One region of the Pseudomonas sp. MF09150 genome, then DNA from elsewhere that is predicted to be linked to it. Evidence: predicted binding sites of a transcription regulator. Region 1 holds the regulator's gene; each other region holds the start of a gene.
What was found. Region 1 encodes FliA, which starts transcription of late flagellar genes. Its sites were predicted from a motif close to CTAAAGTTTNNNNNNNNNNNGCCGNTAA; they were not measured.

Region 1 (7,093 bases):
GGCCGCCATTATCGGCAACCGCCGTATTGCTGGCGGTGTCGAGCTGACGGCTGCCCTCGACTACAAGCTGTCGGCGCTGGCGCCGCGCGTGCCGAACATGGAGCTCGAGGATGAGCTGCGCAAGACCCAGTCGCGGATCGTGACCGCCCAGGCGGAATTGAGCCTGCGTGGCGACAGCGATGCCATGACCAATCGTCAGCTGTTCGCCGGCCTGCCACTGACGGCAGCCGAGCCGCTGATCGAGCCGACTTTTTCCGAGCCGCACCGTCCGGCGCCGGCCCCTGTCGCGGCAGACGGCATTGACCAGCGGGCGTTCGATTCGATGCGGTTCGAACTCAATGGCCTGCGCGAACTGCTGGAAGTCCAGCTCGGTTCCCTGGCCTGGAGTCAGCTGCAAGGCAGTCGTCCGGAGCAGGCCAACCTCTGGCGTCGCCTGCAGCGCATCGGCTTGTCCGGCCCCCTGGCCCGTGACCTGCTGGCGCTGGTGACTGAAATCGACGAACCCCGTCAGGCCTGGCGCATGCTGTTGGCGCACCTGGCGCGGATGATCGTGACCCCTGAGGTCGAGCCTTTGGAAGAGGGGGGCGTGATCGCCATGGTCGGCCCTGCCGGCATGGGCAAGACCACCACCCTGGCCAAGCTGGCGGCGCGTTATGTGCTCAAGTACGGCGCGCACAACATCGCGCTGGTGAGCATGGACAGCTTCCGTATCGGTGCCCAGGAACAGCTCAAGACCCTGGGGCGGATTCTCAATGTGTCGGTGACCCATGTCGATCCGGGCCAGTCCCTGGCGCAGGCGCTCGACCCACTGTTGCGCAAGCGCGTGGTGCTGATCGATACCGCCGGCCTGCAAGCCAGCGACCCGGCCCTGCGCATGCAGCTCGAAAGCCTGGCCGGTCGCGGGATCAAATCGAAGAATTATCTGGTCCTGGCCACCACCAGCCAGAAACAGGTGCTCACCGCCGCCTATCACAGCTACAAGCGCTGCGGGTTGGCCGGTTGCATCCTGACTAAACTGGATGAAACGGCCAGCCTCGGTGAAGTGTTGAGCCTGGCGATCAGTCATGAGTTGCCCGTTGCCTATCTGACCGATGGGCCACGGATTCCTGACGATCTGCACCTGCCGCGTCGGCACCAGTTGGTCAGTCGCGCAGTGAGCGTGCAGATGCAGGAAGAACCCAGCGAAGAAGCCATGGCCGATATGTTCGCGGACCTCTATCACAACCCCGCAAAACGGGTTGGATGAGGGTGGTCATGAAGAGATTGCACCGTATCTACATCGATGGTCTGCCATGCATTGTTCCAACGGTGAACGCGCAGCCAGTTATGTGGCCCCGTCTAAGTAAGACAAGGTAAAGAAAGAACATGGGCAGCATGCATCCCGTACAGGTGATTGCGGTGACCGGCGGCAAGGGTGGCGTCGGCAAGACTAACGTGTCAGTGAACTTGTCACTGGCCCTGGCTGAGCTCGGCCGGCGCGTCATGCTGCTGGACGCCGACCTGGGCCTGGCCAATGTCGACGTCCTGCTGGGCCTGACCCCCAAACGTACCCTGGCTGACGTCATCGAGGGCCGCTGCGAGCTGCGCGACGTGTTGCTCCAGGGCCCGGGCGGGATCCGTATCGTGCCTGCCGCCTCCGGCACCCAGAGCATGGTGCACCTGAGCCCGGCCCAGCATGCCGGCCTGATCCAGGCTTTCAGTGATATCGGCGACAACCTCGATGTGCTGGTCATCGACACTGCTGCGGGTATTGGTGACTCGGTAGTCAGTTTTGTCCGCGCGGCCCAGGAAGTTCTGCTGGTGGTCTGCGACGAACCGACCTCGATCACTGACGCCTACGCGCTGATCAAGCTGCTCAATCGCGACTACGGCATGAACCGTTTCCGGGTCCTGGCCAACATGGCGCAAAGCCCGCAGGAGGGTCGCAATCTGTTCGCTAAGTTGACCAAGGTCACGGATCGCTTCCTGGACGTGGCCTTACAATACGTCGGTGCAGTTCCTTACGACGAATGCGTACGCAAGGCCGTGCAAAAGCAGCGTGCGGTCTATGAAGCCTTTCCTCGTTCGAAGTGCTCGCTGGCGTTCAAGGCCATTGCGCAAAAAGTCGATACCTGGCCGTTGCCTGCCAACCCACGTGGGCATCTGGAGTTTTTTGTCGAGCGGCTAGTGCAGCAAACAGCAGGACCGGTGCTATGACAGCCAGCGGCTACAACCTGTACAAGAAGTCGGCGCGTGACAGCCAATATGAATTGATCGAGCGCTATGCGCCTCTGGTCAAGCGTATCGCCTACCACCTGCTGGCACGGCTGCCGGCCAGTGTTCAGGTCGAAGACCTGATCCAGGCCGGGATGATCGGTTTGCTCGAAGTGTCGACCAAGTACGATGCGAGCAAGGGCGCAAGTTTCGAGACTTATGCCGGGATTCGTATTCGTGGGGCGATGCTCGACGAAGTGCGCAAGGGCGATTGGGCGCCACGTTCAGTACACCGCAATACACGGATGGTGAGTGATGCCATTCGCTCAATTGAAGCTAAAACCGGTCGTGACGCTAAAGATCACGAAGTTGCGGCCGAACTTGAATTGAGCCTCGACGATTATTACGGGATTTTGAACGACACCTTGGGCAGCCGCCTGTTCAGCTTCGACGACCTTTTGCAGGACGGCGAGCATGAAGGGCTGCATGAGGATGGCGCGAGTGCTCATCTCGAGCCGTCACGCGATCTGGAAGATGAACGCTTCCAGGCGGCGCTGGCGGACGCGATTGCCAATTTGCCGGAGCGTGAGCGACTGGTCTTGGCGCTGTACTACGACGAAGAGCTGAACCTCAAGGAAATCGGTGAGGTCCTGGGGGTCAGCGAATCGCGGGTCAGCCAGTTACACAGCCAGTGCGCGGCCCGCTTGCGGGGGCGTTTGGGGGAGTGGCGAGCGCGCTGACAGGCAGTGTGGGGACACTGCGAACGGGACCGGTAAGGCGTGATGCCGCACCGGTCTTGCAGTGTGTATTCCATGCAGTCGTTGAGTGTTACGTCGTATTGATTGAATGGCGCGTTCAGGTGCTGGGCGCGTTTAAGACTGCTTGGAGGTCGAATTGGACAAGAACATGAAAATCCTCATCGTTGATGACTTCTCAACGATGCGGCGGATCATAAAAAACCTGTTGCGTGACCTGGGTTTCACCAACACGGTCGAGGCCGATGACGGTACTACCGCCATTCCGGTCCTCAACAGCGGGAGCATCGACTTTCTGGTAACGGACTGGAACATGCCTGGCATGACCGGTATCGATTTGCTGCGCCACGTGCGCGCCGACGAGAAGCTCAAGCACCTGCCGGTGCTGATGGTGACTGCCGAGGCCAAGCGTGAACAGATCATTGAAGCGGCTCAGGCCGGCGTCAATGGCTACGTAGTGAAACCATTCACGGCTCAGGCGTTGAAAGAGAAGATCGAAAAAATCTTCGAACGCATCGGTTGATGCGCGAAGACATTGCGCCACGGGGGAGCTATGGAGCATAACGAATCTTCATTGGGCGATTTTGAATCGACCCTGAAAAAACATGCCCACGAACTGGTCGAGAGCCTTGAAAAAGGCAAGTTTGGCGAGGCTGTGCAACTGATCCATGAGCTCAATCAGACCCGTGACCGCGGCCTGTATCAGGAAGTCGGCAAGCTCACCCGCGAGCTGCATAGCGCGATCGTCAATTTTCAGATTGACCCGCATATGCCGCAAGCCGAGGAAGTTTCACAGATCACGGATGCCACCGAGCGCCTGTCCTATGTGGTCAGGCTGACCGAGGCTGCGGCCAATCGCACCATGGATTTGGTGGAAAGCAGCACCCCGCTGGTCAACGGCCTGAGCAACGATGCCCAGGCCTTGAGCGCTGACTGGGGGCGCTTCATGCGTCGCGAAGTCGGGGCTGAAGAGTTTCGCGAGCTGGCACGGCGCGTCGACAGTTTCCTGACGCGTAGCGAACAGGAGACCCGGACCGTTTCCGGCCATCTCAACGACATTCTGTTGGCGCAGGATTACCAGGACCTCACGGGCCAGGTGATCAAGCGCGTGACCCAGTTGGTCACGGAAGTCGAAAGCAATCTGCTCAAACTCGTCTTGATGGCCAGCCAGGTCGACCGTTTTGCGGGCATCGAACATGACCGCGAATCGATCCTGGCTGAAAAAGATCCGCAAAAACATCTCGCCAAGGGTGAAGGTCCGCAGATTCATGCCGATAAACGTGAAGACGTTGTGTCCGGTCAGGACGATGTAGACGATTTGCTTTCCAGCCTTGGATTCTAGGAGCACCCATTAATGAGCTTCGGCGCCGATGAAGAGATCCTTCAGGATTTCCTGGTTGAGGCCGGCGAGATTCTAGAGCAACTGTCCGAACAACTGGTCGAGCTGGAAAGCCGACCGGATGATGCGGATCTGCTCAATGCAATTTTTCGCGGTTTTCACACTGTTAAAGGGGGCGCCGGCTTCCTCCAGCTCAATGAGCTGGTGGAGTGCTGCCACATCGCCGAGAACGTCTTCGACATCCTGCGCAAGGGTGAGCGTCGTGTCGACTCGGAGCTGATGGATGTGGTGCTCGAAGCGCTGGACGCGGTGAACGGCATGTTCGGCCAGGTCCGCGAACGGACCCAGGTCACGGCAGCGACTCCGGAGCTGCTCGCGGCTCTGGCGCGTCTGGCAGAGCCTGCGGCTGCGGTAGAGGTGGCAGCGGAGCCCGAAGTGGCTGAAGCGGTGGCCGAGCCGGTGGCTGAAAGCGAATCGGGCGATATCACCGATAACGAATTCGAGCTGCTGCTGGACTCGCTCAACGCCGCCAAGGCCGAAGCCGAGGCGCCTGCGGCTGCTCCGGTGGCCAGCAGCGATGCGGCCAGCGACGAAATCACCGATGCCGAGTTCGAGTCCTTGCTCGACCAGTTGCATGGCAAGGGCCAGTTCGCCCCGGATGCCGTTGCAGCGAGCGAACCTGCCGCGGCGAAAGCAGCGACGCCGGGTGCGAGCGACAGCAACGAAATTACCGATGATGAATTCGAAGCACTGCTCGATCAGTTGCATGGCAAGGGCAACTTTGCCGTGGACGCGCTCGAGTCTGCCGTCGCTTCGGTACCGGCAGCTACCGCGCCCGTTGCGGCTGCAGCCGGCAGCGACCTGATCAGCGATCACGAATTCGAATCCCTGCTCGACGAGTTGCACGGCAAGGGCAAATTTTCCGAGGTGGCGGGTGCCGGTTCTGCCGCTCCAGCCGCTGCGACCGCGGCTGCGGTGGCGGCCAAGCCCGTGGCGAAAAAGCCCGAGCCCAAGGCCGAAGCTCCCAAGGCTGCGGCTCCAGCGGCCGCTGCAGCTCCTGCTCCGGCACGTGCCGCCGCAGCGCCACCGCCAGAAAAACCCGCCAGTGAAGCCGAGACCACCGTACGGGTTGATACCGCACGCCTGGACGAGATCATGAACATGGTCGGCGAACTGGTGCTGGTGCGTAACCGCCTGGTGCGCCTGGGCCTCAACAGCGGCGATGAAGCCATGCAAAAGGCCGTGTCGAACCTCGACGTGGTCACGGCTGACCTGCAGACCGCGGTGATGAAGACCCGGATGCAGCCGATCAAGAAAGTGTTCGGGCGCTTCCCGCGCCTGGTTCGCGACCTTGCGCGGCAGCTGAAGAAAGAGATCAACCTGGAGCTGGTCGGCGAAGAAACCGACCTCGACAAGAACCTGGTGGAGGCCCTGGCCGACCCGCTGGTCCACTTGGTGCGCAACGCGGTCGACCACGGTATCGAGTCACCGGAAGAGCGCGAAGCCTCGGGCAAGGCGCGCGGTGGCAAGGTGATCCTGGCCGCTGAGCAAGAGGGCGACCATATCCTGCTGTCGATCTCCGATGACGGCAAAGGCATGGACCCGAATGTGCTGCGCGCCATTGCCGTCAAGCGTGGAGTGATGGACAAGGATGCCGCTGATCGCCTGAGCGACACCGAGTGCTACAACCTGATTTTCGCCCCGGGGTTCTCGACCAAGACCGAGATCTCCGACGTCTCCGGACGCGGCGTGGGCATGGACGTGGTGAAAACCAAGATTTCCCAGCTCAACGGTTCGATCAATATTTACTCGACCAAAGGCCAGGGCTCGAAGATCGTGATCAAGGTGCCGTTGACCTTGGCGATCATGCCGACCCTGATGGTCATGCTGGGCAACCAGGCGTTTGCGTTCCCTCTGGTCAACGTCAACGAGATCTTCCACCTGGACCTGTCGCGCACCAACGTGGTCGACGGCCAGGAAGTGGTGATCGTGCGCGACAAGGCGTTGCCACTGTTTTACCTCAAGCGCTGGCTGGTCCGTTCCGCCGCTCATGAAGAGCAGCGTGAAGGCCATGTGGTGATCCTTTCGGTGGGCACCCAGCGGATCGGCTTTGTCGTCGATCAACTGGTCGGCCAGGAAGAAGTGGTCATCAAGCCATTGGGCAAGATGCTGCAAGGGACCCCGGGCATGTCCGGCGCCACCATTACCGGTGACGGCCGCATTGCACTGATCCTCGATGTTCCAAGCATGCTCAAGCGTTACGCCGCACGGCGTATTTGATTCGGGGTGGCGGGGCGATTTGCCTCGCCCCGCCTAACGGAGTGTTTATGGCAGTCAAAGTCCTGGTGGTGGACGATTCGGGGTTTTTCCGCCGCCGCGTCTCGGAAATTCTTTCAGCGGATGCGAACATCCAGGTCGTCGGTACGGCGACCAATGGCAAAGAGGCGATCGATCAGGCCCTGGCACTCAAGCCGGACGTGATCACCATGGACTACGAGATGCCGATGATGGATGGCATCACGGCGGTGCGGCACATCATGCAGCGCTGTCCGACCCCGGTATTGATGTTTTCCTCGCTGACCCATGAAGGCGCCCGGGTAACCCTCGATGCGCTGGATGCTGGTGCGGTCGACTTCCTGCCCAAGAACTTCGAAGACATCTCGCGCAATCCCGAGAAGGTCAAGCAGCTGCTGTGCGAGAAAGTCCACAGCATCTCGCGCAGTAACCGTCGTTTCAGCAGCTATAGCACTCCGGCTCCGCAGCCGGCTGCCGCCCCGGCGCCTGCGCCATCGGGTATCAGCAGCTT
Region 2 (7,093 bases), on a different contig from region 1:
ATCTGCACACCCATTTTCAGGTGACCCATGTTGGTCCGTTCGAACTCGTCGATCGACATCGACAACGAGTAGGGTTCCTGGCCCGACGAGCAGGCGGCCGACCAGATGCGCAAGCGCTGGTTCGGACTGGCCTTGATCGCTTCGGGAAGGACCTTGTTCTTCAGGACCTCAAAGGGATAGGTATCGCGAAACCATAAGGTTTCGTTAGTGGTCATGGCATCCACCACCTGCTCGCGCAAACCGCTGCGCGGCTGGGTCTGAATACGCTGCACCAGCTCACCCAGGGATTTGATGCCCTGCTGTTCCATCAGTTTGTTGAGACGGCTCGATACCAGATATTGCTTGTTCTCACCCAGCAAGATCCCACAGGCTTTTTCCAGGAAGACCCGGAACTGTTCGAAATCCAAATTACCCGTAGACAATGATGCCGCCTCTTAAATCGTATGACCGCCAAGAGCCGATGCCCCTAGCTGTTGTCTGCTGCTTTGATCCGGTCGACTACCCGGGATGCCAGGTCATCAGGACGGAATTTGGCAAGAAAGTCATCGGCACCGACCTTCTTCACCATCGCCTGATTGAATACACCTGACAACGAAGTATGCAGGATGATATGCAGTTTTTGCATGCGCGGATCGTTGCGTATCTCGGCCGTGAGGGTGTAACCGTCCATCTCCGGCATCTCGATGTCGGAAATCATCATCAGAAATTCTTCTTCCGGCTTCTTGCCCTCGTCCACCAGCTTGCGCAGGTAATCCAGGGCCTGGCGGCCGTCGTTCAGCGCGACCACTTCCACGCCAACCGTCTGCAGGCAGCGTGTCACCTGCTTGCGTGCCACCGACGAATCGTCGACGGTCAGTACCCGCAGGGATATCGCCTTGTGCTGGGTTTCGACGTCCACCACACCGACTGAAATCACTTCCGAGGTCGGCGCCACTTCCGCCAGCACCTTCTCGACATCGATGATTTCGACCAACTGATTGTCAACCCGGGTCACGGCCGTCAGGTAGTGATCGCGACCGGTGCCCTTGGGTGGCGGATGGATCTCCTCCCAGTTCATGTTGACGATACGTTCCACCGACCGCACCAGAAACCCCTGGGTCTTGGTGTTGTACTCAGTGATGATCACAAACGGGTTGCTCAGGTCTTTCAAACCACCCGAACCGGTGGCCATCGCCAGATCCAGGATCGGGATGGTCGCCCCGCGAATACTTGCGACACCGCACACGACAGGACTGGATTTAGGCATCAAGGTCAGTTTCGGGCACTGCAACACTTCCCGAACCTTGAACACGTTGATCCCGTAAAGCTGCTGGCCGTCCAGACGGAACAGCAGCAGCTCCAGGCGATTCTGCCCAACCAGTTGCGTGCGCTGGTTAACCGCATCCATTACACCCGCCATGCCCAGACTCCCCAAAGCTTTAAGTTCCGACGCACGCTCATCGCTAAACGGCACGGGGCTTGCTTTTTAACTGTTATGAACGCCAAAACGACACTTTTCCGACGCCTGACATCAAACTGCCGCAAATTACTTTGCGCGCTGTCAGTTTTGTCTATTTTCAACCCTGGCGGCCCTGCCCTTGCTGACTCGGTCACCCTGCCTGATCTACTTATCGGCGTCACTCAAGGGTTTCTTGAATTCACCGTAGAAGACTATCTGGCCACCAGTCAAACCGCCGGACGCTATGAAATCACGGTTGCCCAACTCGATCCGCGCATGCGCATGCCCAATTGCGACAAGGAATTGACAGCCACCCTTGAAAGCCCGGCGCAGCCCATTGGCCGTGTCACGGTCAAGGTTCGCTGCGACGGCGCCTCGCCCTGGACCGTGTTCGTGCCGGCCCAGGTCAAACTGTTTCGCGAAGTGGTGACCACGACCCGCCCCCTCAAGCGCGCCGGTATCATTGCGCCGGAGGAGGTCACTTTGCGTGAACGTGACATCAGCCAGATCAACCAGGGTTACCTGACCTCGGTCGACGATGCCATTGGGCAGAAACTTGTCCGACCAATGGTCGCCGATCAAGTCATTACCCAACTGCACCTGGAGCAGGCCGAGGTGGTGCGCAAGGGCGATCAAGTAGTGATATCTGCCCGCAGCGGCACCCTGAACGTGCGAATGCCCGGCGAAGCACTGTCCAACGGCGGCATGAACGAGCAGATAAGGGTCAAGAACCTGAACTCGAAACGTGTGATCAAGGCCCGGATTACCGCTCCCGGCCAAGTAGAAGTCGCAATGTAGGAACTGGCGCACAAGCCCGCCCTTCCCTAAACTGTGGTCCATGCGGGCCGCAGCCATGGGCGTTGGTTAATCGACAATAGCGCCTAAAGTTTTCCAGGGTATGGCCGAAAACATGGCAAGCGTCCAAATACCCAGAGGTTTTTTTATCATGGTCATCGATTTCAGCCGTTTAAACAGCTCCCCCTCACTTACCGGCAGTACGCGTACCAGCGCCAACAAAGACATCGGCGACACCGACAAGTCTGCGCCGCTGGCTACCCCGGCTGAACAAGCCAGTACCACCAAAAGCGGGGAATCGGTACACCTCAGCAATGAGGCTCAGCGTTTGCAAAAGGTCACTGACAAGCTGCGCGATCAGCCTGCCGTCGACAAAGCCCGCGTGGCCGAGTTGAAAGCAGCGATTGCCGATGGCAGCTATAAAGTCGACAGCAACCGTGTAGCCAGCAAACTGCTCAATTTCGAAGCCCAGCGCTAGCCAAAGGCCTGCGCCAGGCTTTTGGACGCTTAAAACCCAAGGCCAGCCATGCACGACTCTAATTTACTGCAACTGATCACTGAAGATTTTGCTCCAGCTCAACAATTGCTGGAACTGCTGAAGACCGAATCCCTCGCTCTGTACGGCCGCGACATGCCGCTACTGGAGGATATTCTGGCGCAGAAACATGCGCTGATCATTCTGCTCGAACAGCATGGCCGCAAGCGCAGCGAGATTCTTGCCAGCCTGAACCTACCCGCCAGTCGCGCCGGCCTTGAGCAACTCGCCGAACATTCCTCGATCGGCCCGCAATTGCTTGAGCAAAGCGATGTGCTGACCGAGCTGCTCGCCGAGTGTCAGGCGACCAATGAACTCAACGGTCGCTCGATCCAGGTTCAGCAGGCCACCACCGCGAACCAGCTGAAAATCCTCAACGGCGGCGAAAGCCCCGCACTGTATGACGCCCGCGGATCGACCTCCCTGCTTGCGAAGCCGCGCCCGCTCAGTCAGGCTTGACCCCGGAAAATGTGCGCGCCCTATCAAGCTGCGAAACATGCTGGCAAAATGCTGGCTCTTGCGTGTAGTCGTATTTTGTCTGGAGACTGATGAACCGTGTTCAATGCCCCAAGCGCGGAAGATGCTCCGCAGCCCCCTAAGGTTCTCACCACTCCTCTGGAGATAGCTTCGAACCTGCGGATGCTACAAGAGAGCCATGACCCGCTGATCATCACCTTCCATGAGCGCAGCCAGCGCTTTCAGAGCTATCTGGTCGAAGTCGATCGCGACAGCAACATGATTGCCCTCGATGAAATGATTCCCCGCGACGGTGAACGTTTCATGCTGGCCGGCGAGCCATTTCGCGTCGAAGGCTTCCATGAAGGCGTGCGTATCGCCTGGGAAAGCACCAGCACCCCGACCCTTGATGAGTCCAACAACGGTCGCTGCTACCGTGGCACCCTGCCGGACGAAGTGGTCTATCACCAGCGCCGCAGCGCCTTCCGCGCAGCGCTCAAGCTTTCGCAACTGGTCAACGTCGAACTCGACGGCGAAAAGCTCAAGGAGTCCATCCGCGGCAAGCTGCTGGATATCTCGGCCACCGGTTGCAAACTGCGCTTTGAAGGCGATATCTCCGAGCGTCTGCAACTGGGCCAAGTCTACGAACGTTTTATCGCCGCCCTGCCCTTCGGCAGCATGACTGCTCCCGTCGAGCTGCGGTATCTGCACTATGAAGAGCGCATCGATATCACCTTCGCCGGGGTCCGCTTTCATAATATGAGCGGCCTGGTACAGCGCCAGGTCGAGCGTTTCGTCTATCAGCTGCAACGCGAAGCACGGCGCTTCGATAAAGACGACATGTAAGCCAACGCCAGACATGAAAACGGGCAGCCCCTTGCGGTGACTGCCCGTTTTTTTTGCGCCGCCTTCCGGCAACCGCCAGACCCTAAGGCCTGGCGCCACTGAGATGATGCGGCCCCTCATCCTCGGGCTTGACCTCATTCTCAGCCTCGGTTGCCGGCGACTCATCAGCCGCTGGCTCGTCGGCCACCGGCTCGACGGGGTTCTGCATCTGATCCTGCACCACTTGCTCATCCACCCGTGGGTCAAGAGCCGCCACCAGTGGTGAGCTGGACATGCTGTCCGGCATCGCCACGTGCTGCAGCGGGGCATCATCGACCTGATGCAGATTGGTCACCGCCTTCGGCCGGATCCGCCACACCAGGACCAACGCGAAGAAACTGAAGAACGCGTAGAGCATCTGGCTGCCGAACAGCTTCATCAGCACGCCCGCCACCAACGGCCCGATGCTCGCGCCCACACCGTAGGTCACCAGCAGCATGGCGGTCAGCGACACACGGCGATCGCCTTCGACATGGTCATTGGAAAAAGCCACCGCCAACGGATACAGGCAGAACTGCACCAGCGAACACAGGAAACCCAAGGCAAACAGCACCTCCAGCGGCACACTCGGAAAGATCGCCAGGGGCAGCGCCGCCACCGCCAGAAACATCGCAAAGCAGCGAATCAGCATCGCCCGGTCATAACGATCCGAGAGCCAGCCCAACGGCCACTGCACCAGCAGGCCGGCAAAAATGCAGCAGCCCATGAACAGACCAACCTGCTCGGTGCTCAACCCCTGCTGAGAGGCGTACAGCGGCGCCAGGCCGTAGAACGAGCCAACAATCAGCCCCGCCCCCAGCACCGTACTCAGAGATTGCGGCACGCGTTTGATAAAGAAGCGTGGCTCCATCGGCGCCGGGTGCAGTGGCGCCGGGTGAATGCGACGGGTCATGGCCACCGGTACCAGGCACAGAGCGAAGCACAGGGCTACCAGCATCAGCAGTTCCAGGCCAAGGGCCGGGTGCATGACCAGAATCAGTTGCCCCAGGACCAGCCCCAGGTACGAAGCGATCATATAGCCGCTGAACACCAGTCCACGCTGCTTGGCCTCGGCCTGCTCGTTCAGCCAGCTCTCGATGACCATGTACTGGCACATCATGCCCAGGCCGACGATCACCCGCAGCACCAGCCAGGCCGGCAGCCAGTCCACCAGGCCATGGCCGAGAACGGCAGCCCCGACGATACCGGCACAGGTGGCGTAGGCGCGGATGTGCCCGACCCGGGCAATCAGCCGATGGCCGATCTTGCCGCCCAGGACCAGGCCGAAGTAGTTGGCCGCCATCAAGGCACCGACCCATAAGCCATCGACATGGTCGGCGGCCAGGCGCAATGCCAGATAAGTGCTGAGCAAGCCCGAGCCGATAAGCATCATCAGCGAGGCGAAATAAAGCGCTCGAAAGGATTTCCAGATTTGGCGCATCGGCGTTCCGAGCGGCTCCTTGAATTGAGTGTCGGGCCGTCTTCACGACAGCCCGACGGCGACGGTTCAGTTAGGCCTGGGCCGCTAAAACACGCCGTTCCCAGGGAGTAATTTCATCAAAGAAGCTGGTCAACTCCATGGTCTTCGAAGCGATGTAGCCTTCGATGAACTCTTTGCCGAACAGTTCCTTGGCCAATGGACTACGTTTCAGACGTTCAAGGGCCGCATGCAAGGTACAAGGCAGTGACAAACTGTCCGGCACTTCGAATTCACCCTGGATCGCGGCTTGCGGTTCCAGTTCGTTTTCGATGCCGTGCAGGCCGGCTGCCAGGCTGGCGGCGATGGCCAGATAAGGGTTGGCATCCGCCCCCGGCAGGCGGTTTTCCACCCGGCGCGCCACCGGCGAACTGGCCGGAATACGCAAGCCTGCGGCGCGGTTGTCATGGGACCAGCACGCATTGTTCGGCGATGCGTAAGGATGGCACAGGCGCTGATAAGAATTGACGTTGGGCGCGAACAACGCGGTGAAATCCGCCATGCCGGCCTGCTGTCCGCCGATAAAGTGACGGAAGGTCGCCGTTGGCTGCCCCGCGTCGTCGCTGAACACGTTCCGCCCACTGCCGATCTCGACGATGCTCTGGTGAATATGCATCGAGCTGCCCGGGGTATGGGCCAATGGCTTGGCCATGCACACCACGGTCAGGCCATGCTTGAGCGCCACTTCCTTGAGCAGGTGTTTGAACAGGAACGTCTGGTCGGCCAGCAGCAGGGGATCGCCGTGCAGCAGGTTGATCTCGAACTGGCTGACGCCCATTTCATGCATGAAGGTATCGCGGGGCAGGCCCAGCGCCGCCATGCACGCATACACCTCACTGAAAAACGGACGCAGGCCATTGTTGGAACTGACACTGAACGCCGAATGCCCGTCCTCGCGACGCCCGTCCAGGCCTACGGGCGGCTGGAATGGCTGAGTCGGATCGGTGTTGGGCGCAAACACAAAAAACTCAAGTTCGGTGGCCACCACCGGCGCCAGGCCATGGGCCGCATACCGGGCGATCACCGCCTTGAGCTGGCCGCGAGTGGACAGACGCGAGCTTTCGCCCGTCAATTCATCCGCATCGCAGATCGCCAGGGCACGTGGCTGCTGGCTCCAGGGCAGGCGATGGATCTGTTGCGGATCGGCCACGAGCGCCAGGTCGCCGTCGTCGCTGCCGTAAAAGCGCGCGGGCGGGTATCCGCCCATGATGCATTGCAGCAGCACGCCCCGTGCCATCTGCAACCGCCGCCCTTCGAGAAAACCTTCTGCGGTCATTACCTTGCCGCGGGGCACTCCATTGAGGTCCGGAGTGACACATTCAATCTCATCAATGCCCGTCAATCGCTGTGCGAGTGAACGATGGCCATCGGTTGTCATGACTCAATCCTTGTTGTTGTACGAGCCGAGAACGGCGACCCGTACAAAATAGGCTTCGGCTGTTCGGAATATCAAGCAGCCGTGAGCAAAAAACCACAAAGCTCGGCACACCTCACCCACGGCACCCGCTGCCGGCCGTCCATCAAGGCA
Region 3 (7,093 bases), 1.5 Mb from region 1:
GGTCCAGTAGCCAGCCAGTTCGATCGTGCCTTGTTCTTTGAAGGTGAGTTTTTGATCGTCGTTGCCATGGCCTTTGTTGTCGCCGTAGCCATGACCGCTGCCATGACCGTCGTCGCCTTCGATTTTGCCGCTGCCGGTACCTTTGTAGGTGCCCGAGGCTACGAAGCCACCAGTGAGGGTGTCTTTTTTGTAGGCCTGTACGCCTTTGTTATCCACGACCAGGTTGGTCGACTGCTGGTTGGCCGAAGCAGCCGCAGTCGCTACGCGACCACCGGATACGGCGATGGCCAGGTTGTTTTTCTGTTGGTTGAAGTCGCCGGCGGTGACGTTGATGCCCAGGTTGCCCGAGCCGTTGTTGCCGGAGTTGTTGAGGATTGCGTTGTTTTGAGTCGACGAGTTTTTAACGTAGTTATTGTTGTTGTACTGAGTGGCGCTGGACGCGGCCACGGCGCTGCCGAAGATGAAGTTTTCATCGGCAGTGGCCAGGGCGGCAGCGTTGTCTTGTTGGTTGCCGTCGCCGGCTGCAACGTTGGCGCCCATGTTGCCGTTGGAGTTGTTGAGCGAGTTGTCAGCCTTGCCGGTGTTCAGGGTGCCCTGGTTTTTCACCACGTTGGTGTTGCTGTTTTGCACGTCGATCACTGCCGCCCCGGCCCCGGCGGTGATTTGCAGCAGGGTGTTCAGATCCGGACCCTGATTGTGATCGTCATGGCCATTGCCATGCCCATTGCCGTTGCCTTGCCCGCCTGCTTGAGCGGCCATTGCCATAACTGCAGCCAGTGCGAAAACCAGTGGTTTGAGAGCCATTGTAGGTTTCATGGTGTTTCTCCGGTGCTTATTAGTTGGTTAAGTGTTGGTACTTTCTAATTGCACTGCGTTTGGGTCAGTCAGCGACCCGGATGCTCAGGGTGTTAGCCATTCGGTTCCCCACCCCGGCACTCTGGTTCACCTGAGTCACTCCACGGCTGCCGGTGAAGGCCTGGTCGCTGGTAACGACCTGGCGGCTGCCTTGATGAGCGTCAGTTGCTCCTGAGCTTGGTAACAGCGCCACGTTCTGTTGGGACAGGACGCTGTCGTCGATGCCTTGCGGATTGGCACTGATGCTGATCCGCATGGCGTTGACCATTTGGTTATTGGCGCCGGAGGACTGGTTGACGCCCAGTGCTCCGCCGCCATTACTGAAAGAGTTGCCGCCGATGGTGCTGCTGGCATTGATCGAGCGATCGGCTGGCGTGGTGAGTTTCTGATTGACGCTGGTGCTGGCGCTGGCATTGGTGCCGATGGCGATGGCCCGCACGTTGGTTTGTTGTTGCTGGTCGCCGGCGGCCTGGTTGATGGTGAGATTGCCGGTGTAGCCCGCGCCGGAGTTCTGGATGGTCGAGGTGCTGGTCACCTGGCTGGCCGAGTCGGCCATGGCGCTAGTGCAGGTGAGCAGGGCGATAAGCAGCAGGGACCGGTTCATCTCACTGCCCTCCGATATTGCTCAAGGGCGCCATGCCGGCGCTGATCGAGCGATTGATCGAGTTGGAGATGGAGGCGCCCGAGCCGCCGCCGTGGCCGGCGGACATGCCTGGCAGGCCGTTGGGGTTGGTCACCACATTCAGCCCTGGAACGTGTCCACCGCTGGGCATGATAGTGTTGCGAATCAGCGCGCCGCTGTTGACGCCGGCAAAATCGCCGTCGGTCATTTCACTGCCACCGATGATCCCGTTGATCCGCGCCGAAGGGTTGGCGTTGACGGTGGTGGGGTACGGGTCCGGTTGCAGCGACTGGCGACCGATGGGTTGAGGGTGCACGGTGCGCTCAAGCACAATCACGCCGTCGCCGGCTGCCTGTACGGGAAGGCAATACGCCGCGCTGACGGCACAACCGATCAGCAAGAGGCGGGTCAAACCTTGATTGATATTCCCCACGGCGGCATTCCTTCTTCTGAGCGCTGGCCCTAACCAGAGCGTTGACAGGAAGAGAGCAGGAGCTGTGCCGCTTTTTAATTCTTTCGAGAATTCAAGGCCTTGGATTTTTTTGCCGAGGGTGGCGATCGCGAGTGTTTCAACCCTGAGACAGGTGGCAGGACCGGCACATGGCCATAGGCGGGCCGATGCTCTAGATCAGGGGTTCGCAAGAGGCTGTATCAGTGGCTTAACAGATCCGCGGGCAATCGCGGCGAGCCTTGGCGCAGGCTGATATGGGGGCGGGCACCTGTTTCAGGAATGGACACTTGGGCCCTGTTCGGCGGGAAAATGCGCGGGTCAGGGCTTCAACCGGCGAGCAATTGGCCGACCTCAGCCAGGGCCAGTTGCCGACGTTGCTCCCAATCACCGCCCACCACCGTAAACGGCTGGCGATGTTGCACCAGCCAGTTCCGCGAAGCCTGGAAAAAACCCAGCCGCTGCTCCAGCTGCGGCTGGCAGCGCTGGCCGTCGTCAACCCAGCCCACCTGCTCCGGTGACAGCAGCAGGTGCAGGTCGTAGCGTCGGGCCAGCAGTTCCGGTTCGAGCCAGGGCGGGCAGTCGCCAAACAGGGTCTGGCTCCAGAGCATGTTGCTCAGCAAATGAGTGTCGAGGATCAACAGTTCAGGGTTGCGCGCCCGGGCTGCGTCTTCCCAGTCCAGTTGGCCCCTGGCGATCTGCGGAATATCCGCGAAGCAAGTGTCGCGGCCTTGCTGATCGATGAAATGGCGCACGTACTCGCCGACCTGGATGCCCCCCAGGCGCGCCTGCAGCTCGTTGGCCAGCCAGCTCTTGCCGCTGGACTCGGGGCCGGTCAGCACCACCACTTTCATGCTCGGCAGACCGCAGTAGCGCACCCATCTGCCCGCCAGCTGGCGTTGGCCCTGAGCCAGGCGGCAACGGCGCCGAGCGCAACGGCAAACAGTTCAAGCCCGGGCATGGACATTCCTTGGGAAAATGGAGGAGGGCGCGGATTGTAACCAGAGTGCGGCGCTGCGCGTTAGTCCGAGCGCGGCGAAGGTGGCGGGCAGGGCCCGCCACCGCCGGGACCTAGACGCGGAACTGGCGCAACAGACCGTTGAGCTGCTCGCTGAGCTCCTTGAGGTGGCGACTGGCGGCGCTGGACTGCTCGGCCGCCATCGCCGTGCTGTGGGACAGGCCTGCGGCTTGGGTCACGTTCTGGTTGATGTCTTCGACCACATGGGCCTGCTGCAGGGTGGCACTGGCGATGGAGGCGTTGAGCCCGTTGAGGTTGCGCAGTGCCTGGCCGATGGCATTCAGACTCTGGCCGGCCAGACCGGCCTGTTCGATGGTCATCTGCGAGGCACGGCTGCTGTCGCCAATCACCTTGACCGCGGCTTCGGAATGGTTCTGCAGGCGCTCGATCATCGACTGGATCTCGGCCGTGGATTTCTGCGTGCGTTGTGCCAGCAACCGCACCTCATCAGCCACCACCGCAAAGCCGCGACCCTGTTCGCCGGCGCGGGCCGCCTCGATGGCCGCATTCAACGCCAGCAGGTTGGTCTGCTCGGCGATCGAGCGAATCACCTCCAGCACACTGCCGATCTGAGTGCTTTCCGCGGCCAGGGTGCGAATCACTTCAACCGCCTGGTCGATGGTGCTCGACAGCCGGTCGATCTGTTGCAGGCTGCCGTCGATATTGACCTGGCCCTGTTGCGCCTGGGCCTCGGCATCGCGCATTTCACTGGCGGCATGCTCGGCGTTTTTCGCCACATCCTGCACGCCGTAGGTCACCTCGTTGATGGCGGTGGCCACCAGCTCCATCTGCTGCGATTGCTGCTGGCTGCGTTCCTGGGCCTGGCTGGCGTTGCTGCCCAGGTCTGCCGAGGACTGCTCCAGGGCACCGGCGGACACCTGCAACTGGCTGACCACCAGGCGCAACTTGGCGGTAAAGCCGTTGAAATGCCGCGCCAGTTCCGTGACCTCATCCTGGCCGTGGGTATCGAGGGTGCGGGTCAGGTCGCTTTCGCCGCTGGCGATATTGGCCATGGCATGCACCGTTTCCTGGAGGGGGCGCACGATGCTGCGGGCGATCAGCGCCACCAGCAGGCCCATCAGCAGCGCAATGCCCAGGCCGATAAACGACGCCTGACGGACCTGGGTGTAGAACTCGGCCTGCATGTCATCGATATACACCCCCGAGCCGATGATCCAGCCCCAGGGCTGGAACAACTGGACATAGGAGGTTTTCTGCACCGGCGCGTCCGCCCCGGGCTTCGGCCAGCGGTAGTCGACCATGCCGGCGCCCTTGGTCTTGGCGATGTTGACCATCTCGTTGAACAGGGCAAAGCCATCCGGGTCCTTGATCGCCGAGAGGTTCTGGCCTTCAAGCTTGGGGTTGGCCGGGTGCATGACCATCACCGGGGTCAGGTCGTTGATCCAGAAGTAGTCGTTCTGATCGTAGCGCAAGCCGCGAATCACGCTCAGGGCCTGTTTCTGCGCAGCCTCGCGGCTCAGGGTGCCGGCGGTTTCGAGGCTTTGGTAATACGCCAGCACACCGTTGGCGGTCTGCACCACATGTTGGGTTTTCTGCGCCTTGGCCTGATACAGATCGTTGTGGATCTGCTTGAGCATCAACATGCCCAGGGTCAATAGCATGAGCACCGCGACTATCAGGATCAGCCACAGCCGGCGGCTGATCGATACATTGCGCAAGCTATTCATCATTGCGTCACTCCGATTTGTTGTTCTTGTCATCAATAGTCGCGAGTATTCAGGCACCTTGTCGGCCCGGGGCGCCGAGCCTGTCGGCCAGACAAGGTCGAAGCGTTATTCATGCATGTCTGATAGGATTTCGGCCCCGCAGCGGAAAACCTGAATCCGGCTTGATTTTTCACGGATTTTTCATCGGTTGTTGTTAATCCTATTGCGCGCGCACCACCGCTACGCTCATCGCAGTGAACACTAAAAAAAAACGATCAGGGCCTGCTGCAGCACGGCCTTATGGGGGATTGATGGATCTTTGGACCGCCGCTCAGGCGTTGATACTTGGGGTTGTCGAGGGGCTGACAGAGTTTTTGCCCATCAGCAGCACCGGCCACCAGATTATTGTGGCGGACCTGCTCGACTTTGGCGGTGAGCGCGCCATGGCGTTCAACATCATCATCCAGCTCGGGGCGATCCTGGCCGTGGTCTGGGAGTTTCGGCGCAAGATCTTCGACGTGGTGGTGGGCCTGCCCAGGCAACGCAACGCCCAGCGGTTTACCGTCAACTTGCTGATCGCGTTTTTCCCGGCCGTGGTGCTGGGGGTGATTTTTGCCGACCTGATCCATCAATACCTGTTCAACCCGATCACGGTGGCCACGGCCCTGGTGGTCGGCGGGGTGATCATGCTCTGGGCCGAGCGCCGCGAGCATGAGGTCCATGCCCACAGCGTTGATGACATCACCTGGCAGGACGCGCTGAAAGTCGGTTTCGCCCAATGCCTGGCGATGATTCCCGGCACGTCGCGCTCCGGCTCGACCATCATCGGCGGCCTGCTGTTCGGCCTGTCGCGCAAGACCGCTACCGAGTTTTCGTTCTTCCTGGCCATGCCGACCATGGTCGGAGCGGCGGTGTATTCCGGCTACAAGTACCGTCATCTGTTCCAGCCCGATGATATGCCGGTGTTCGCCATCGGCTTCGTGACCGCGTTTGTCTTCGCCATGATCGCGGTCAAGGGCCTGCTCAAGTTCATCGCCAGCCACAGCTACGCCGCGTTTGCCTGGTACCGGATCGTGTTCGGCCTGCTGATCCTCGCCACCTGGCAGTTTGGCTGGGTGGACTGGGCGGCGGCCAAGCCTTGAGCGAGCCACGGAGCAGTGGTCGCCCCGGGCGCAACAGCGGGACGACGGTCGCGCACCCACGCCTGAAGTGGCTGGCGTTCGCCTTGCTGTGCGGGCTGCCGTTGTTCGGCTCGCTGTCCCTATGGCAGCAGGGGGTATCGCTGCTACCCCTGGTCGGTTATGGGGTCGTCAGCGGCCTGACCTTTGCGCTCTACGGGTACGACAAGCGCCAGGCCCGCAACAACGGCCGGCGCACGCCGGAAAAGGTCCTGCACGCCCTGGAGCTGGCCGGTGGCTGGCCCGGCGCGTTGCTGGCGCAGCAAGTGTTCCGGCACAAGACGCGCAAGGTCTCGTACCAGGCGCTGTTCTGGCTGATCGTGGCGGTGCACCAAGTGTTCTGGATCGACCGGCTGTTTCTCGACGCCGGGCTGTCGAACCTGCTCTAGAGCAGCAGCCCTACCTGTACCCGTTTCGGCAATTTGGCCACCACCAATTGATGGGAGCGCCGCAGCAGCTCTTGCAGCTCGCCGGCGACCAGCGGGTAGGGCGTGTCCATGATCACCCAATGGGCTCGCGCCAAGTAAGGTGCGGGATGGAGCCCCGGGCGGTCGACATGGCCGAGGAACAACTCCTTGTCGACCTTGAACGCCAGGGAGTCGCCCCGCAGGCCTTGCAGGGCGAACATCTTGTTGCCGGCAATGGAAAACACCCGCACGCCACCCCACTTGTAGTCTTCCCGGGCGCCGGGCAAGGCCAGGCAGAATTGCGCCACATCGTCTTCGCTCATGGGTTTGGCTTTCACAGGGTTCGGTCTCCGCAACTCTTGAAGGATTCGGTCAGGTGGTCGATCCAGGACCGTACGGCCGGCAATAACCCGCGGCGATGGGGATAAACCGCCTGCAGCCAGCCGCCCGGCAGCGACCACTGGGGCAGCAGTTGCACCAGCTGGCCAGTTTGCAGTTCTTCCTCGCAGTACATCATCGGCAGAACGGTGAAGCCCAGTCCGGACAGGGTGCAGGCCTTGCGCACGATAAAGTCGTCGATGCCCAGCCGCGCCTCCAGCGCCAAATCAAACTGGGTGCCCTGTTCGTCGAACATGCGCAAATGCACCTGGCGATCGGCTTCCAGGGCGCCGAGCACCGGTACCTGGTGCAGGTCTTGCGGGTGGCTGATGCTGCGCTCGCGCAGAAAGTCGGGGCTGGCGACCATCACCGTCTGTGCCTGGCGCAGGCGGCGAGTAACCAGCAGCGGGTCTTCATCCCCCAGTTCGCGCACACGCAGGGCCACGTCGATGCCCTCGGTCACCAGGTCGACGCGGCGATTGAGCAGCATCATTTCCAGCTGAACATGGGGGTGTTTGCC
Region 4 (7,093 bases), on a different contig from region 1:
CCGTTGAGCTCGATAAAGGCCGGATTGACCACTTCCTTGACCGGTGAATCCCACCCCAGGCGCACCGAGCCTACGGAAGCCTGAAGGACGTTCATGCCACGGGTGGGGACGACCGAGAGTTTCATCGCGCCGTTATCGATGTCGACAATGCTCACCCCTTCCTGGCGCCCTCCGTGCAGGGTGCGCAGGGTGACAGAGAAGGGTTTGTCGATTTTGAGCCCCAGCTGTTGGCTGGTGATGTGCAGGTTTTGCGCGGCCTTGTCGGTGTCGAGCAGTACATAGTCCCAGGCCATGGCGTGGGAGGCGGCCGTCAACGCGCCGAGGGTGACAAACAGTTTAAGCGGAGTCATGGAAGTTGCCTTTCTTGGAGTTGTGCAATTTTTATAGCGCTGAAGAAACGTTTCAGCAAGCATAAAAAACGGCATCAGGCAGACAAGATCAGGCGAACCCCAGCATCAGTCGACTAGTCGGATCTTCAGCAGCAGCCGCGCCACCTCCATGACTTCGTCCAAAGCCGCTGCCGCCGCCGCATGCGAGGGCTGCAACAACAGGTCATCGGCATAGCCCATGGTCTGGGCGAACAATTGGCGCGCTGCGCGTTCGGCGTTCTGGCAGCAAAACACTTGATCGGCCACTCCCTGCTCGATGATGTGCGCCAGCATCGCCTGCCATTCGCCGTTGATCTTCAGGTACGCCTCGGCCATGGGCGCGTCGTGCATGGCCTCGTCCCAGGCGTCCAGCCAGAGCGCCCAGCCGGCGTCCGCCGAGTCGGGCAGGCAGTCGCGCAGGAAGCCTTGCAGCGCGTCCAGCGGCGCGGCACCAGCCAGGGATTGGCGCGCAGTTTCAAGCTGCTCGTCGGCAAAGCGCACGAAGGCCTCACGGCGCAGCTCATTCCAGTCGCTGAAGTAGTGGTAGACGTGGCTGCGGGACAAACCGGCGTGTTCTGCCAGATCCCGGGTGGACACATCGGCGAAACCCTTGCTGCGAAACAGCTCCAGGGCGGCGGCGATGATCTGGTCTTTACGGTCGATACGCGACATGGGGCTTGCCTCCGGACGCCGCTGGATGGACGGCGCTTGCTTTTTGAGCGATCGCTCAAAGATAATTGAGCAGTCGCTCAATATTAGCGTTTATCTTCCCTTCGGTGCACCCATGTCAGCCGTTACGTCGCAAATTCTTGTGGATCAAAGCAAAAAAATCGGTCAGCAATCCGCTGGCCAAACCCTCAAGGCCATCGCCCGGGCGTACCCCGGCAAACTGTTTTTCACCCTGAGCCTGGTGGCCTTGGAAAACGCCCTGCTCCTGGCCTACCCGCTGTTCGCCGGCTTTGCGGTGGACTCGATCATTCGCGGCGACACCGGCAGCGCCCTGGTGTACGCGGTGGTGGTGCTGGCGTTCTGGGTGGTCGGTGCCGCGCGACGCGCCGTGGACACCCGGACCTTCACCCGCATCTACACCGACCTCGCGGTGCCGGTGATCCTCAACCAGCGCCTGCTGAATCAGGACACGTCCACCGCCGCGGCACGGGTGGTGCTGGCGCGGGAGTTCGTCGATTTCTTCGAGAAACACATTCCGACCATCGCCACCGCCCTGGTCTCGATTGTCGGCGCAGCGGCGATGCTGGCGCTGATCGAGCCGTGGATCGGCCTGGCGTGCCTGCTGGCGCTGATCCTGTGCTGCGCCTTGTTGCCACGCTTTGCCCGGCGCAACCAGGCACTGCATGAGCGGCTCAATGACCGGCTGGAAAAAGAGATCGGCATGGTCGCCCGGGTCGGCGCGGCGTCGTTGCAGCGCCATTACCGGGTGTTGTCGCGCCTACGCATCCGGCTCTCGGACCGCGAAGCGGTGGCCTACCTGTTTCTCGGCACGGTGGCGGCGGCGCTGTTTGTGGTCGCCATCAGCCAGTTGGCCCTGTCGCCAGCGGTCAAGGCCGGCCATGTGTATGCGGTGATGACCTACCTGTGGACTTTTGTCAGCAGCCTGGACGAGGCGCCGACCATGGTCGACCAACTGGCCCGCCTGCGGGATATCGGCAAGCGGGTAGACCCCGGCCTGTAGCCGCCGAGCGCCGCTCAGCGCGCGGCCACTGCCCGGTGTTCCATCAGGCCAGCGCAGTCAGGCTCGACAGCGGCTACAGGTGTGCGACGCGCTTTAGCGGAAGCGGTCGACTTCGTGACGCAGGTCGGCGGCGAGAGCTTCCAGTTCCTTGGCGGTGATCGCCAGGTTGGACACCACTTCACGCTGCTCGCTGTTGGCCTGGGCAATGCTTTGCAGGTTGCTGCTGAGCAGGGTCGCGGTGCTGCTCTGCTCCTGGGTCGCGGTGGTGATGGCGGCGAACTGCTGGCCGGCACTGCGGCTCTGTTCATCGATCCGGGCCAGGGCCGAAGCCACATTGGCGTTGCGCGACAGGCCCTCCTGCATCAACCGGTTGCCCTGCTCCATGGTGCTGATGGCGTTGCCGGTTTCCTGCTGGATGCTGCCGATCATCACCGAGATTTCATCGGTTGCCTCACGGGTGCGCGAGGCCAGGTTGCGCACCTCATCGGCCACCACTGCAAATCCGCGCCCCTGCTCACCAGCCCGGGCGGCTTCAATGGCCGCATTGAGCGCCAGCAGGTTGGTCTGGTCGGCAATGGCGGTGATCACCCCGACAATGCCGCCGATTTCCTGGGAGCGCTGGCCCAGGGTGTTGATCACCGTGGCGGTGCTGTTCAGGGCGCTAGCGATCTGCTCCAGGGAGGATGAAGCCTCTTCCATCGAGGTGCGGCCGATGCGCGTCTGCTGGGCGTTTTCCTGAGCCAGGCGCTCGGTGTTGCCCATGTTGTCAGCGATGTTCAGCGAGGTGGCGCTGAACTCTTCCACGGCGCCCGCCATGCTGGTGATTTCGCCGGACTGCTGCTCCATGCCCTCGTAGGCGCCACCGGACAATCCGGACAACGCCTGGGCCCGGCCGTTGACCTCCTGGGCCGCCCGGCGGATGTGCTCAACCATAGTCGACAGGGCTTCGCCCATCTGGTTGAAACTGCGCGCCAACTGGCCGATCTCATCCTGGCTGGACACATTCAGCCGTACGCTCAAGTCGCCGGCGCCCAGGGCCTCGGCCTGACGCACCAGGTCTGCCAGGGGCGCCAGTTTGCTGCGCAACAGCCAGACCGCCGCGCCAACCGCCAGCAGCATCGCCAGCAGACTGCCGATGACCAGGCGCAGGCCGACACTCCAGGTCACCGCGCGGATTTCCGCTTTCGGCATGCTCGCCACCACCGCCCAGGGGCCACCCTCGAACGGCACCGCCAGGCTGTAGAAGTCTTCGGCCTTGTCACTCCAGAAGCGGCCCTTGCCCGGTTGGCGAATCAGCTCGGCCATGGTCGGCAGCGCCTGATCCAGCGCCTGCACGCCGGCAGGCGGAACCAGCCATTTGTTTTGCTCATCCAGCAAGGCCAGAGAACCGGTCTGGCCGATGCGGAAGCGCCTGAGATTGTCGAACTGGGCGTTCTGCGCATCGGTGTAGTCGAAACCGACGAACAACACCGCAATCACCTTCCCGCTGCTGTCGCGCACCGGCGTGTATTGGGTCATGTAGGAGCGGTCGAACAGCAGCGCGCGGCCGACGTAACCCTGCCCCGCCATGAGCTTCTGGTAGGCCGGGTGGGCATGGTCGAGCAAGGTGCCGATGGCGCGGCTGCCGTCCTGTTTGCTCAGCGAGGTGCTGACGCGGACAAAATCATCGCCGCTGCGGACAAACACGGTCGCCACGCCAGCCGTCATCTGCTTGAACTCGTCGACCTCCTCGAAGTTGTTGTTCAACACCTGGCCGCCCAGGTGCAGGCCCGGCGTGGAGGTGCCGGCCACTGTCACCGGCTGCTCGGGGTGCAGGCTCAGGCCGCCGCTGAAGCGTTTTTCGAACAGCCCGCTCAGGCGCTGGGTGCTTTCGCGCAGGGTGCTGTGGAACGTGTTGAGCTGATCGGCCAGCAGCCGCGCTTCGCTGGCCAGGTGCTCTTCCCGCGTGTCGAGGTTGGCGGAATCCAGCGAACGCAGGGCAAAAACGGCACTGCCGCTGATCACGATCGCCAAGATCACAGCCAGGGCAAGGCCCAGCTGTGAGGCAATACGGGCACGGGGTTGAGGCATGACGGCTCCTGACCGAGAGCCCGGATCATCCTGATCAGGTCGCGTGCTCGGCAAAATTTTCCAGTAAGGGGGACGGGGGGAACGCTGCAGGACGCAAGTTCCACTTTCTAGGATTCGGCGGCAACGATGAATACTTGAGCAATTCGCACGGTTATCACTCAAGGCCGCTCCCACGGGCGCTACATCGTTTCAGCCGAGGCGCTCTACCTCAGGCAATTGCATGGCCTGGACCTCGCCCTGGAGAAAATCGCTGAGGCGGCGCAAACGTTCACCTCCGGGCCGGGTTTTCGGCCAGACCAGGTAATAGTTCTCGCCACTGGCCACCGCAGTCGGCCACGGCAGGCTCAGCCGACCCTGGGCCACATCTTCGGCGACCATCAGCAAATCGCCCATGGACACGCCGTAGCCCCGGGCCGCGGCAATCATCCCCAGCTCCAGGGTGTCGAAGACCTGCCCGCCCTTGAGCGAGACCTGATCGGACAAACCCATGCGCTCCAGCCAGCTGCGCCAGTCGCGGCGGTCCGGGGTCGGGTGCAGCAATTCGGTGACGGCCAGGCGCGCCACATCCCATGGCTGGTCATTGAGCAGGTTCGGCGCACCGACCGGGATCAACAGCTCGGGAAACAGGTAGCTGGCCTCCCAGTCCGCCGGAAAGTGGCCGTTGCTCAGCAGCACCGCGCAATCGAAGGGTTCCTGGTTGAAGTCCACCGAATCGATGTCCATCCAGGCGCTGGTCAGTTGCACCTCGTTGCCCGGCTGCAGGTGGCGAAAACGGCTGAGCCGCGCCAGCAGCCAACGCATGGTCAGGGTCGACGGCGCCTTCATCCGCAGAATGTCATCCTCGGCGCGCAAGGTATTACAGGCCCGCTCCAGGGCGCTGAAGCCTTCGCGAACGCCCGGCAACAGCAGGCGCGCGGCTTCCGTGAGTTGCAGGTTACGCCCGCTGCGCTTGAACAACCGGCAGGCGAAGTGCTCCTCCAGGGTGCGGATATGTCGGCTGACCGCGCTCTGGGTAATCGATAACTCTTCGGCCGCGCGGGTGAACGAACTGTGCCGGGCCGCAGCCTCAAAGGCGCGCAAGGCATACAGGGCAGGAAGACGACGAGACATGTAACGCTCTCCGTGGGCGGTGCGGCCACGCTACCAGAAACGAGTTCGCATGAGTTTTAATCATGCCAGTAATCGTTTTTATCCTTTTGTGCAATGCGCCACAAGCGCCGAGAATCAGCGCTCTTGACCCATTGCCCATTGCCGAGCCTGATGACCATGCAGCATCCAGCACGTACCGAACTCCGGGCCATCCTGCGGCTGGCGGGGCCGCTGATCGCCTCGCAGTTGGCGCACATGTTGATGGTCCTCACCGACACCCTGATGATGGCCCGGCTCAGCCCAGAGGCCCTGGCCGGGGGCGGGCTGGGCGCGGCCAGCTATTCGTTCGTGTCGATTTTCTGCATCGGGGTAATTGCCGCGGTCGGCACCCTGGTGGCGATTCGTCAGGGTGCCGGCGACATCGAAGGCGCCACGCGCCTGACCCAGGCCGGGCTCTGGCTGGCCTGGCTGATGGCGCTGGTGGCAGGCCTGCTGCTGTGGAACCTGAAGCCGGTGCTGCTGCTGTTCGGCCAGACCGAAACCAACGTCGACTCCGCCGCGCAGTTCCTGCTGATTCTGCCCTTCGCCCTGCCCGGCTACCTGAGCTTCATGGCCTTGCGCGGCTTTACCAGCGCTATCGGCCGCGCCACGCCGGTGATGGTCATCAGCCTGGGCGGCACCGTGGCCAACTTCCTGCTCAACTACGCACTGATTACCGGCATGTTCGGCCTGCCGAAACTGGGCCTGATGGGCATCGGCCTGGTGACCGCCATCGTCGCCAACTGCATGGCCCTGGCTCTGGCCTGGCACATCCGGCAGCACCCGGCGTACGCTGCTTATCCGTTGCGCCAGGGCCTGTCGCGGCTCAACCGCCACTACCTGCGGGAGCTGTGGCGCCTGGGCCTGCCCATCGGCGGCACCTATGCGGTCGAGGTCGGATTGTTTGCCTTCGCCGCGCTGTGCATGGGCACCATGGGCAGCACCCAATTGGCAGCGCACCAGATCGCGTTGCAGATCGTTTCGGTGGCGTTCATGGTGCCGGCGGGGATTTCCTATGCGATCACCATGCGCATCGGCCAGCACTACGGCGCTGGGCAATTGCTCGACGCGCGCCTGGCGGGACGGGTGGGGATCGCCTTCGGTGCGGTAGCGATGCTGTGTTTTGCCATGGTGTTCTGGCTGCTGCCGAATCAGTTGATCGGGCTGTTCCTGGACCACAATGACCCGGCCTTCCGCGAAGTGATCAACCTGGCCGTGAGCCTGTTGGCGGTAGCGGCCTGGTTCGAACTGTTCGACGGCACGCAAACCATCGCCATGGGCGCGATTCGCGGGCTCAAGGACGCCAAGACCACCTTCCTCGTCGGCCTCGGCTGCTACTGGTTGATCGGGGCCCCGGCGGCCTGGTTGATGGCCTTCACCCTGGGCTGGGGGCCGACCGGCGTGTGGTGGGGCCTGGCCCTGGGCCTGGCGTGCGCCGCCATCAGCCTGACCCTGGCCTTCGAATGGCGGATGAAACGCATGTTGCGCCTGGAGCCCCAGGTGCAGCCATCGGCCTATGCCTCGGCCCAGGTGGATTCGTAAAGATCGGTTGAACTGGCGAGCGGGATTGCCCCCTCGCCAGGCGGGTTAGCTCACCACGTCCGCCATGGATCGCTGGCTGCTGCCAAAGGTCAGGTACTCCACCAACTCCGCCAGGGGCAGCGGTTTGCTGATCAGGTACCCCTGCGCCTGGTCGCACCCGAAGCCGCGCAGCAGGGCCAGTTGCTCCGGTGTTTCGACCCCCTCGGCCACCACTTCCAGGTTGAGGTTGTGCGCCAGGTTGATCATGGCGTGCACCAACTTGCGGTTCTCCTCGCGCAGCTCCATGCCGCCGACA

Region 2: a site for FliA is predicted at 2,320-2,347, ahead of flgM (flagellar biosynthesis anti-sigma factor FlgM). Genes of this name have one in related genera too.
Region 3: a site for FliA is predicted at 4,759-4,786, ahead of AC19YX_RS01455 (methyl-accepting chemotaxis protein). Genes of this name have one in related genera too.
Region 4: a site for FliA is predicted at 4,240-4,267, ahead of AC19YX_RS15150 (methyl-accepting chemotaxis protein). Genes of this name have one in related genera too.

What each region holds. Positions count from the first base shown of each region.
Region 1 is NZ_JCBCUS010000001.1:1,889,320-1,896,412, reverse strand. It holds gene flhF (flagellar biosynthesis GTPase FlhF) at 1-1,246, shown strand, start outside; gene fleN (flagellar synthesis regulator FleN) at 1,366-2,196, shown strand; gene fliA (RNA polymerase sigma factor FliA) at 2,193-2,933, shown strand; gene AC19YX_RS08550 (chemotaxis response regulator CheY) at 3,100-3,471, shown strand; gene AC19YX_RS08545 (protein phosphatase CheZ) at 3,502-4,290, shown strand; gene AC19YX_RS08540 (chemotaxis protein CheA) at 4,303-6,567, shown strand; gene AC19YX_RS08535 (protein-glutamate methylesterase/protein-glutamine glutaminase) at 6,615-7,093, shown strand, end outside.
Region 2 is NZ_JCBCUS010000007.1:372,159-379,251, forward strand. It holds gene cheR (protein-glutamate O-methyltransferase CheR) at 1-422, opposite strand, end outside; gene AC19YX_RS25400 (chemotaxis protein CheV) at 467-1,399, opposite strand; gene flgA (flagellar basal body P-ring formation chaperone FlgA) at 1,475-2,236, shown strand; gene flgM (flagellar biosynthesis anti-sigma factor FlgM) at 2,385-2,711, shown strand; gene AC19YX_RS25415 (flagella synthesis protein FlgN) at 2,760-3,227, shown strand; gene AC19YX_RS25420 (flagellar brake protein) at 3,324-4,070, shown strand; gene AC19YX_RS25425 (MFS transporter) at 4,153-5,529, opposite strand; gene AC19YX_RS25430 (glutamine synthetase family protein) at 5,600-6,841, opposite strand; gene AC19YX_RS25435 (sensor histidine kinase) at 7,086-7,093, opposite strand, start outside.
Region 3 is NZ_JCBCUS010000001.1:342,142-349,234, reverse strand. It holds gene fapC (amyloid-like fimbrin subunit FapC) at 1-816, opposite strand, end outside; gene fapB (fibril amyloid subunit FapB) at 881-1,459, opposite strand; gene fapA (functional amyloid chaperone FapA) at 1,461-1,910, opposite strand; gene AC19YX_RS01460 (AAA family ATPase) at 2,255-2,779, opposite strand; gene AC19YX_RS01455 (methyl-accepting chemotaxis protein) at 2,997-4,631, opposite strand; gene AC19YX_RS01450 (undecaprenyl-diphosphate phosphatase) at 4,922-5,752, shown strand; gene AC19YX_RS01445 (DUF1294 domain-containing protein) at 5,749-6,177, shown strand; gene AC19YX_RS01440 (MmcQ/YjbR family DNA-binding protein) at 6,174-6,518, opposite strand; gene AC19YX_RS01435 (LysR substrate-binding domain-containing protein) at 6,530-7,093, opposite strand, start outside.
Region 4 is NZ_JCBCUS010000003.1:480,937-488,029, forward strand. It holds gene AC19YX_RS15135 (aldose 1-epimerase family protein) at 1-350, opposite strand, end outside; gene AC19YX_RS15140 (TetR/AcrR family transcriptional regulator) at 456-1,040, opposite strand; gene AC19YX_RS15145 (ABC transporter six-transmembrane domain-containing protein) at 1,153-2,058, shown strand; gene AC19YX_RS15150 (methyl-accepting chemotaxis protein) at 2,152-4,128, opposite strand; gene AC19YX_RS15155 (LysR substrate-binding domain-containing protein) at 4,318-5,238, opposite strand; gene AC19YX_RS15160 (NorM family multidrug efflux MATE transporter) at 5,389-6,798, shown strand; gene AC19YX_RS15165 (putative bifunctional diguanylate cyclase/phosphodiesterase) at 6,844-7,093, opposite strand, start outside.